Regions from separate parts of the Paenibacillus borealis genome, predicted to be linked through region 1. Evidence: predicted binding sites of a transcription regulator. Region 1 holds the regulator's gene; the other holds the start of a gene.
What was found. Region 1 encodes Rex, which represses fermentation and respiration genes when NADH is low (regulators of the CRP and FNR family bind a similar motif). Its sites were predicted from a motif close to TTGTGAAATATTTCACAA; they were not measured.

Region 1 (5,900 bases):
ATCTCCGATATCACCTAGGATAGAATCCAGGTAGTATTGGCGGTCTACCGGCAGAAACGCTTCGCGGATAGGTTCACCGTACAAAATAAATCCCCGCTGATAGACGACGGCAAATTGAGCCGCAAGATCCCTGTCCTCATAACCGCCGCATAAATAATTCTCATCATTTCTGTAGCGGTCCAGATGAAAGTCCGAGAAATGAAACTCAAAAGGTGCCGGATGCACAAAATTCTTCAGATATTTCTTCAGTACAACAGTTAGCTCAATCCCGCGCCGGTTCGGCAGACTGTCGTGATAAGCTATCACTTTCTTGGCCAGTTTCCGGCTAACCTCTACAGGAAGCTTGTCGTGTACGACAATCAGCAGATCAATATCACTTTTATCCGGATGAAAGCAGCCCATGGCCAGCGAACCGTGCAGATAAATCCCGGACAAATTCGCCCCCATTTCCTCTTTGAACAACGTTACCGCCTGATCTAAATAGGCTAGAATTTCCAACTTTATGATCCTCCTGAATGTCAATTATGGTTGAAACAGATGCCGGGAACACATACTTCCGATATGGCAATCCGGTATGTATCATCGTATATACTAATTGATGCTATCCAGCTGGCAAGCCATCGAAACGGGTTGGAATTTTCCCCTCCCGTATTATTAAGCCATAGCTCCCGGTGAGTCACAAGTCCAAGAATGGCTATAGACTGTTCTCTCCCTTGAAGAAGCATTTAAATTCCGGCTTATATGCATAAAAAATGCGGGAGAACAGTTCAACTGTCCCCCCGCTCCTGCTGTAAACCATACTGGCTGCCGCTTACCGGTTGGGCAGGCTATACCCTTCACCGATAGCACTGCCGTCTGTGAAACGATAGAAGCTGTAATAGAACCTGCCGTCCTTTTTGTAAAACAGCTGCCAGGCATATTCTCCATTATATACTCCGGGCAGCAGCCGCTTAATCGTAATACCCGGAAGCTGGTCAGCTATAATATCACGGATTTGCGCCTCAGAAGTCCCTTTGCTGAGCTCCTCCGCGTATAAATCATTTTCGCCTCCGGCAGGCTGGCCTTCCCTGGTAAAGCGGACCCAAACCATCATTTCAGTCCCTGCATCATTTTTTCCGGTAAGCACCCAGTAAATCGCATTTTCATCCCAGACGGATTTCTGTGCTTTGGATATCTCAGTTAAGCCGGCCCGTGCTCTGGCAATCTCTTTGGCTTCACTCCGCTCGTTCCACTGATCCTTCATAATGTAGGCATAGAACTGGCTTAGTCCGAACAGAAGGAGCAGAACCAGGGAGATCCCCAGCGGAAGCCATTTTCTCCTCTTCTTCAACATACAGCTTCCTTTCCATTTAGCCTGTATTACCGTTTAAGCAGAGCTTCGAACGTTTCCTGTGCTTTGCGGCGGATGGCTTCTTCATCGAGTGTCAGGCATTGTCCGTGCTTCACAACCTGTTTGCCGTTCACCCAGACATGCTCGACATCCTTGGCACTGGCTGAATATACTGCATGGGACAAAAGATCGGTATGCGGGAGCAAATGCGGCTGATCAATATCAATCGCGATGAAGTCGGCCTTCATCCCTGCTGAAAGCCTGCCCACCTGGTTCAGGAAAATAGACTGCGCACCATATTCGGTCGCCATCAGCAGCGCCTCTGGAGCCGGTACTGCTGTCGGATCACCGCTTACGCCTTTGTGAATCAGCGCGGCCAGACGCATCTCTTCGAACATATCCAGGTTGTTGTTGCTTGCTGCACCGTCCGTACCCAGGGAGACCTTAACTCCTGCTCTGAGCAGCTCAGGAACACGGGCTACTCCGCTGGCCAGCTTCAGGTTGCTGCCTGGATTATGGGATACACCGACATTGTGGCGGGCCAGAATCTCAATCTCTTCATCATTCAGATGAACGCCATGGGCGATCAGGGACGGCCGGGTGAACATTCCCAGCTTCTCCAGATGAGCGACCGGACGCAGGCCGTAATCGGCCACATTCTGCTCCACCTCATGGCGGGTTTCGGACATATGCGTGTGCATTGGCAGATCAAGATCATGAGCCGCCTGGACAAACTTCATGAAAAACTCCGGAGGACAGGTGTAAGGCGCATGCGGCGAGAGCATCGCAGTAATTCGGCCGTCAGCCTTACCATGCCAGTTACGGGCAAAAGCAATTGCCTCAGCCAGCTTGTGATTCTGGACCTCTTCCGGACAGAGTCCGATGACACCGCGCATCAGCACGCCGCGGATGCCGGACTGCTCGGTGACCTCAGCAACCCGGTCCATGTGATCATACATATCAAGGAAGGTCGTAGTGCCGCCCTTCAGCATCTCAAGAACAGACAGAGAGGTTCCCCAGTACACATCCTCACCGGTGAATTTCTCTTCCATCGGCCACATTTTTTCCTGCAGCCAAGCCTGAAGCACCATATCATCACCGTACCCGCGCAGCAGGGACATCGCTGCATGGCCGTGGGTGTTGACGAGACCCGGCATAAACAGCAGACGGCTGCCGTCAATAACCCGGGCATCCTCTTCGATTACAGGCTTCGCTTCACCTATGTAAGTAATCAGATCATTCTCTATGGTCATATAACCGTTCAGAACCGGCTTGTCGCTGCCTGGAACCAGGAAACGGCCGTCTTTAATAATCGTTTTATTGCTGCTCATCTTCAGCTTCGTCCTTTCCGTCATGTAAATAATAAGCCAGACTCTGCAGATCAGTGGTGAAATCGGCGGCATGAATCCGGATATTAGCCGGAGTCTTAAGAATAACAGGGGCAAAATTGAGGATGGCCTCAATGCCCGAATCCACCAGAATATCCGCTACGTTCTGTGCTTCACTGTCCGGAACGGTAATAATTCCGATACGGATGCCCTGCGCACGGATGGTATCCCCCAGCTCACTCATCGGCTGCACAGTCAACGAGTTGATCTGCTGGCCTACCTTAGGCTCGTAAGCATCAAATATAGCTGTAATCTTCATCGTATCCTTCAAGTAGGCATTGTAATTCGACAAGGCGTGGCCGAGATTACCCGCACCTACTAGAGCTACGTTAATCTGCTGGTCCAGCTTCAGAATATGACGGATCTTCTCAATCAGATAAGAGACGTCATAACCGATGCCCTTTCTGCCGAAATCACCGAAATAAGCCAGGTCCTTGCGGATCTGGGCGGGATTAAGATCAAGCTTCTGTCCCAGCTCCTGAGAAGAAACTGTAGAGATTTCACGTTTTTGGAGATCGTTCAGGAAACGCAGGTACACTGGGAGTCTGCGGACGACGGCCTCCGATATTTTATCCGATTTCATGTTTTCTCCTCCTAAAAGTTTGATGTGATAATCCGATTATAGGAACCGTGCTCCGGTACTGCCCAATTGGGCAGCAGCCGTGGAGCGCGGGACTTCAGAACCATAATTACTTATACATAATATCAACCGGGGAACGGATATTAAACCCCGCCTTCTTCCAGCCACTCTGCAATCCGCGGCACCATCTGATCAGTCAGCATATGCTCCATCTTGGGACCGGGCAGCGAATACAGGAAATACTTCCCATAATAAGATTCAATGACTCTGGTATCATATACAATAACAATTCCGCGGTCCTGTGCGGTGCGGACCAGCCTTCCGAAGCCTTGCTTGAATCGGATCACGGCCTGCGGGACAGACAGCTTCATGAAAGGATTCTTCTTCTGTGCCTGCAGCAGCTCTGATTTCGCTTCAGCCAGCGGATGATTTGGCGGCTGGAAGGGCAGTCTGACAATCGCCAGGCAGGTCAAAGCCTCCCCGGGAATATCTACACCCTCCCAGAAGCTGCTCGTACCGAGCAAGACAGACGCCGAACTGTCCTGGAACCGCCGGATCAGCTTGCTCCGGCTGCCGCCTTCTACACCCTGGCCTAGCACCATGATATCCTGCGAAGCCAACGCCTCTTTCAGCGGATCATAAACCTGGCGCAGCATCTTGTAGGATGTGAACAGTACGAGCATCCGCCCCCGTGTGGCCACTGCAGTTTCGGCCAGAGAATGGACCAGCGTATCTACAAAGCGGGCATCCCCAATGCTTCCCTTGACGCTCGGGAAATCACGCGGAATGACAAGCAGCGCCTGTTCGCGGTATTTGAACGGAGACGGAAGCAGTGCTGTCATCAGACGCCCCTGCTCTGCTGCCTCGCCAAGACCCAGATTATCTATCATGAACTGGAATGACTTATCCACAGACAAGGTGGCCGAGGTCAGGATGATACTCCTCTTCTTGTCGAAGAACAGCTCCCGCAGCTGGGTGCTGACATCCACCGGAACGGCATACATCTGCAGCGACTTGCCGCGGTAATTACCGCTCCCCTCCAGCCAGTACACAATATTCTCGTCATTCAGTCCCATAAAGAATCGGATCTGCTCTCTAATGGAGGCCAGGTCCTTGAACAACCCGCCGATATCCGTCACGAGGCTGTCCGATGAGGACTGGCTGTCCGTATCACGCATCTCACTAAGCATTTTATCACCCTTGCGGATGATATCGCTCAGGCTGAGGTTGAGTGTATTCTCCAGGGCAGCCAGCTCCTCCCACTCTTTGGGCTTCTTGCCCGGCTGCAGGCGTGCGACCAGCTGGCCGGCTTCACCAGCTCCGGCATCGCTGCGTTCAGGCAGCAGGGCGAAGAGCTTATCGCTAAGCGTATCCCAGGACTCCTTAACGGTAAGCAGATCCGGGTAGATCCGGTCGATGACGCCGCTCCATTCCGAAGCCTGCTCACTGCCGGACGATTGCAGAGTCTGGCGCAGAGCAGGCAGCTGTCCGCTCCGGCTGTCCTTGTACAGGCGGGTGAGCGTATGCGCTACGGTGAAGTATTTCATCTGCATGCCGAGGTGTTTGCCGGCTATATCCTCCAGATGATGAGCCTCATCTATAATGAGATGCTCGTAAGCCGGAAGCAGCTGATGCCCGGCCTTAACGTCTGCAAATAATTTGGAGTGATTGGTCACCACCACATCGGAAATTCCGGCTTCATGTTTAGCCCGGTGATAATAACATTTCCGGAACCAAGGGCACGAACGTCCCAGACAGGAGTCGGTATCACTGGCTACGGTCTCCCAGAAGTCACCGCCGCGCCCGCTTAAGTTAAGCTCTTCATCATCGCCTGTCTCCGTTTGGGTCAGCCAGACAATCATCTGAGCAGCGGTAAGCGCTTCTTCCCTGGGACTTATGAAGTCCTTTTTATTTATTCTATGTTCAAACTTGCGCAGACACAAATAGTGCCCTCTTCCCTTAAAGATCGCAGCCTTGAATGGAAATGGCACAACACTCGTCAAAAGAGGGATGTCGCGCTCACGCAGCTGATCCTGAAGGTTGATCGTATGCGTGCTGACCATGACCTTCTGATTGCTGCGGACACTGTGATAAATGGCCGGAAGCAGATACCCCAGCGATTTGCCGGTACCTGTGCCCGCTTCAATCAGCAGGTGCTTATCCTGATCAAGCGCCGTTATGACCTCATGGATCATCAGTTCCTGTGCCTCACGGCTCTCATACTGCGGAAGGGTGTCCTTCAGACGCTTGGTTACCTCTTCCATATACTCCCCGAAGGTAATATTCTGCAGCGGGTTGTCAGATCCTTCATCTCGCGGCGGAGCCAGCTCTGCCCAGTCACCTACAGCAAGTGCCAGCTGGCGGTAGAAGGTCAGGTCTCCTTCCGGCTGGAAGGTCTCCATTTCGCGCTCACGCTGCAGACCGTCGAAATACCAGGCCAGGTCACTGTCCTCATCGGCGAACAGCTCATTGAGACGCTGGATGGTCAGGAGAGGCAGGCTGTCCAGCTCCTCCATACATTTCAGCAGCACAAGCGCCGTCGCGAGGGCATCACTGTCCGCCTGATGCGGACGCTCATGCGTAAGGCCGAAATGACTGCTCA
Region 2 (5,900 bases), 300 kb from region 1:
TTTCTATAAGAAGCTGAGATGGGAAGCCAAAGCTGTTCCTCAGGACTGGGCACTCGGCTGGGGGGATGCGGTAGGCGCGTTCCAGCAGGGACGTACGGCGATGGTTATGGCCGGATCTGACGGTGTTATCGAGCAGGCGCTGAACCAGGGCGGACTCAAGCCTGCGGATGTGCTCACATATCCGATGCCGGCTGCTGAAAAAGGCGGCAAGCATACCGGTGTCCTCGGCGGCGATTATCTGGTCATCAACCCGAATGCTTCCAAGGATGAGCAGGAAATGGCTTTCCGTTATATCACCTTCGATTATTTCTCTGACAAAGGCCTGGAGGCGCTTGATGCGATTCTGCAGCAGCGCAAGGCGGACGGTAAATATTTCATCCCGCCGCTTCTCGACTACTATGCTGCTGATTCTGAGTTCGGCAAGAAAACCAAAGCTGTATATGACAAGTACTCCGACATTGTATATCAATATAATACGGATATTATGGCTCTCTTGGACGGCAAGCCTGAAGCGCAATACAACACTCAGGACTACTATGCAACCATGTCTAATGTAATCCAGGAGCTGTTCTCCAAGGATGGTACGGATTCCAAGGCCCAGCTCGACGCTGCCGCCAAAACTGTACAAGAGAAATTCTTCGATACGATCAAAGTAGAATAGCCGTCGCTTGTAGAAGAATAGGTGCGGTGCTTGATTAAGGATGAACATTGCTTAAGGCAGGAGACACGGTCTCCTGCCTTTTTGCTTGCGGGATTTATATTTATACTTTTAGCAGAGAGAGTCAGGAGGGTGAACGATAGATTTGATTTATCCGGAAGCGGAACGTGATTTCCAATATTTAGAAGGCAAATCTAAAGATGGAGAGGTTGAAATCCACAACGAAGAAGGCCTAAGGGGTGGAGCGTTCGCAAAACGGACAAATATTAACTAAAAATAGCACATAAAATGGAAATAACGCTAGGATATGATTGAATGAAAGCGCTTTGAAAACAAATCAAAAAAAACTTTATACTTTGTGAAAGATTTCACTATACAAGGTGAAAAGTATATGATAAGATAAATGTGTAGAGAAAAACAACCTAAAAATTGACAGGAGGACGAGGGAGATGGCAGTTAAAAACGAAGTCGCCGCCCAAGTGAAACAAACCACCGCTGAAGAATATATTCAGACTTTGGTGGATAAAGCAAAGAAAGCTCATGAAGCGTTCATGGGACTGGATCAAGAGCAAACTAACACAATCGTTCATGCAATGGCGTTGGCCGGACTCGACAAACATATGTACCTGGCTAAGCTGGCCGTTGAAGAAACAGGACGCGGTGTCTATGAAGACAAAATTACGAAGAACATCTTCTCAACTGAATATATCTGGCACGGAATTAAGTACGACAAGACAGTAGGCGTTATTGAGGATAACGTTTATGACAACTTCCAGAAGATTGCTGAGCCTGTCGGAATAATTATGGGTATCACACCGGTAACCAACCCAACATCCACCACGATGTTTAAAGCTTTGATTTCCGCTAAGACACGTAACCCTATTATATTCGGATTCCACCCTTCAGCGCAAGAGTGTAGTGCCGCAGCAGCCAAAATTCTGCATGATGCAGGTGTGAAAGCTGGCGCTCCTGAGAACTTTATCCAGTGGATCGAGCTTCCTACTATGGACAAAACAAACGCACTGATGAACAATCCTGACGTTGCACTGATTCTGGCAACCGGCGGATCGGCAATGGTCAAAGCAGCTTACAGCTGCGGCAAACCGGCACTCGGCGTAGGTCCTGGTAACGTACCTGCTTTCATTGAGAAGAGTGCTGATATTGATCAGGCAGTAACAGACATCATCCTTTCCAAGACATTCGATAATGGTATGATCTGTGCTTCCGAGCAAGCGGTTATTATTGAAGAAGCGATTTTCGACCAAGTGAAGAAGAAAATGATTGCGAACGGCTGCTACTTTGTTAACAAAGAGGAAGCTGCCAAGCTGACTAGCGGCGCAATGAACGTAGAGAAATGTGCGGTTAACCCGGCTATCGTCGGCCAATCCGCTGTGAAGATCGCTGAAATGTGCGGTATTCAGGTTCCTGCCGGAACGAAAATCCTGGTAGCTGAGCTTGAAGGTGTAGGTACTAAATATCCGCTGTCCGCTGAGAAGCTGAGCCCGGTTCTGGCTTGCTACAAAGTGAAGAACGCTGACCAAGGTATCGAACGCGCAGCTGAAATCGTTGAATTCGGCGGCATGGGCCACAGCTCGGCTATCCACTCGAACAACGAAGAAGTAATCATGAAGTTCTCCAACCGTCTGCAAACCGGACGTATTCTCGTCAACTCGCCATCTACACACGGCGCAATCGGCGATATTTACAACACCAATATCCCTTCACTGACACTGGGCTGCGGATCTTACGGACGCAACTCTGTATCGCAAAACGTGACTGCAATCAATCTGATCAACGTGAAAAGGGTGAATCGTCGTACCGTGAATATGCAATGGTTTAAAGTACCTGACAAGATTTACTTCGAAAAGGGATCCACTCAGTACCTGGCCAAAATGCCTGATATCACTCGTGTAGCTATTATCACTGACCCAATGATGGTTAAACTGGGCTATGTTGAAAGAGTAGAGCACTATCTGCGTCAACGCCAGACTCCTGTTGCGATCGAAGTGTTCTCGGAAGTTGAACCGGATCCATCGACAACTACGGTTGAAAAAGGTACGGCTATGATGAACAGATTCCAGCCGGACTGCATCATCGCACTCGGCGGCGGTTCCCCAATGGATGCTGCCAAAGGAATGTGGTTGTTCTATGAACATCCGGATGCAGACTTTAACGGCCTGAAACAGAAGTTCATGGATATCCGCAAACGGGTATACAAATTCCCTAAGCTGGGTAACAAAGCGAAATTCGTTGCGATTCCAACAACTTCCGGTACAGGTTCTGAAGTAACTTCGTTCGCAGTTATCACAGACAAGACAACGGGCAATAATACTAAGTATCCGCTGGCTGACTATGAGCTGACTCCAGACGTTGCTATCATTGATCCGGAGTTTGTATACAGCTTGCCTAGAACTGCTGTTGCCGATACAGGTATGGACGTATTGACACATGCTATCGAAGCTTATGTATCTGTAATGGCCAGTGACTATTCCGATGGTCTGGCAATCAAAGCGATTCAGCTGGTATTCCAGTGGCTGGAAAAATCCGCATTGACTGGCGACAAGCTTGCCCGCGAAAAAATGCACAACGCTTCTACACTTGCCGGTATGGCATTTGCAAATGCATTCCTGGGTATTAACCACAGCTTGGCGCACAAATGGGGCGGCCAGTACCACACGGCTCATGGCCGTACCAATGCCATCCTGATGCCGCATGTTATCCGTTACAATGCCAAGAAACCTACGAAGTTCGCTTCGTTCCCTAAATATTCGCACTTTGTAGCTGACGAACGGTATGCTGAAATTGCCCGTATCCTGGGATTGCCGGCACGTACTACTGAAGAAGGCGTAACCAGCCTGATCAATGCTATCCGCGAAATGAACAAAAAACTCGGCATCGAAGAATCCTTCTCGGCTCTTGGCTTTGATCCTAAGGACTTCGAATCCCGTGTAGATTACCTGGCTGACCGTGCATTTGAAGACCAATGTACAACTGCCAACCCTAAAATGCCGCTGGTATCTGAGCTTGCTGATGTATACCGCAACGCATTCTATGGAAGATTCGATAACTAATATACGATTGCCTGGCAAAGAATAAGGTTAAAGGTTAATATGGAACTGGATGGAAGTGACAAATATCACCGAAAGAGTGATATTTGTCACAGTCCTTTTTCAGAAAATAAACTAAAATGTTTATATAAACAACGATCCCAGTTATGAAATCGCGATTGTGAATTTTATAACAACCAATGGCTACGGGATCACGAGACACGGGATTAACCTTCAAGCCCGCGATCTCTACAAATATACTAAATATAAATGGAGGGATTTAGCATGTCGGTGATTGAAAGAGAAGTACAAGAGGTTAAGTCGGGTTGGAGAAGTTTTACTAAAGGTACATGGGCTAAGAAAGTTGACGTTAATAACTTTATTGCCAAGAACATCAAGCCTTATGAAGGAAATGAAGATTTCCTGGTAGGTCCTACCAGCAACACAACTGAACTGTGGAAGATTATCTCCCAGCTTAGCAAGGAAGAAAGAGAAAGAGGCGGCGTATGGGATGTTTCCCTCGATACTGTCTCCACTATCACTTCCCACAATCCGGGCTACATCGACAAGGACAAGGAACAAATTGTCGGCGTTCAGACTGATGCTCCTTTCAGACGTTCCATTCAACCGTTCGGCGGTATCAAGATGATGATCGATGCTACTAAGGCTTACGGCTTCGAGCTTCCGCAAAATATCGTTGACATGTTCACGAACATCCGCAAAACGCATAACCAAGGCGTATTTGATGCATATACACCAGATATGAGAGCTGTGCGTAAATCCGGCGTAATCACTGGTCTTCCTGATGCTTATGGCCGCGGACGTATCATCGGCGACTATCGCCGTATTGCTCTGTATGGTATTGATTTCCTGATTAAAGACAAGAAGCAACAACTGACTGAGCTTGAAGTGGATTCCATGACAGAAGAAGTAATTCGTCTGCGTGAAGAGCTGTCCGAGCAAATGCGTGCTCTGGGCGAACTGAAACAAATGGCTGCTGCACATGGACTTGATATTTCGAAACCGGCTAATAACTTCAAAGAAGCTACTCAATGGGTATACTTCGGTTATCTGGCTGCAGTTAAAGAGCAAAACGGTGCCGCAATGTCCCTGGGACGCGTATCCTCCTTCCTTGATATCTATGTACAACGTGATTTCGAAGAAGGTACTCTTACTGAAGAACAAGCACAGGAAATCGTTGACCATTTCGTAATGAAATTGCGTATCGTGAAATTCCTGCGTACGCCTGACTATAATGATCTGTTCTCCGGCGACCCTACTTGGGTAACTGAATCCATCGGTGGTATGGCTGAAGACGGAACAACACGCGTAACTAAGAACAGCTTCCGCTTCCTGCATACCCTGTACAATCTGGGACCTGCACCAGAACCAAACCTGACTGTACTGTGGTCGGAAAAGTTGCCTGAAGGCTTCAAAAAATATTGTGCTAAGGTTTCCATCGAAACCAGTGCTATCCAATATGAGAACGATGATGTAATGCGTCCATACTGGGGTGAAGATTACGCGATTGCCTGCTGCGTATCCCCAATGCGTATCGGTAAACAAATGCAGTTCTTCGGTGCCCGTGCCAACCTGGCAAAAGCCCTGCTGTATGCAATCAATGGTGGTAAGGATGAAAAATCCGGCGCTCAGGTAGGTCCTGAATATCCGGCGATCACTTCCGAATACCTTGATTACGACGAAGTGATGAAACGTTTCAAACCAATGATGGAATGGCTGGCTAAGACTTATGTCAACACGCTGAACATCATCCACTATATGCATGACAAATATTCTTACGAACGTATCGAAATGGCGCTGCATGACCGCGACATTCTGCGTACTATGGCTTGCGGTATTGCCGGTCTGTCCGTTGCTGCCGACTCCCTGAGCGCAATTAAATACGCTAAGGTTAAACCGATCCGCAACGAAGAAGGTATTGCTATCGACTTCGAAACTGAAGGTGAATTCCCTTGCTACGGTAACAACGACGACGCTGTTGACGGCATCGCGGTTGAACTGGTTGAAACCTTCATGAGCATGATCCGTAAAAACAAAACTTACCGTGATGCTGTACCAACTCAATCGGTATTGACTATCACTTCGAACGTGGTATACGGTAAGAAGACTGGTACTACTCCTGATGGACGTAAAAAAGGCGAACCATTCGCACCTGGTGCTAACCCAATGCACGG

Region 2: a site for Rex is predicted at 3,885-3,902, ahead of pflB (formate C-acetyltransferase). Genes of this name have one in related genera too.

The regions. Positions count from the first base shown of each region.
Region 1 covers NZ_CP009285.1:5,243,585-5,249,484, forward strand. Annotated here, with positions in the region: gene PBOR_RS22205 (aminoglycoside adenylyltransferase domain-containing protein) at 1-498, opposite strand, end outside; gene PBOR_RS22210 (cell wall elongation regulator TseB-like domain-containing protein) at 812-1,333, opposite strand; gene PBOR_RS22215 (amidohydrolase) at 1,360-2,661, opposite strand; gene PBOR_RS22220 (redox-sensing transcriptional repressor Rex) at 2,648-3,301, opposite strand; gene dinG (ATP-dependent DNA helicase DinG) at 3,442-5,900, opposite strand, start outside.
Region 2 covers NZ_CP009285.1:5,542,000-5,547,899, reverse strand. Annotated here, with positions in the region: gene PBOR_RS23815 (ABC transporter substrate-binding protein) at 1-661, shown strand, start outside; gene adhE (bifunctional acetaldehyde-CoA/alcohol dehydrogenase) at 1,108-3,729, shown strand; gene pflB (formate C-acetyltransferase) at 3,991-5,900, shown strand, end outside.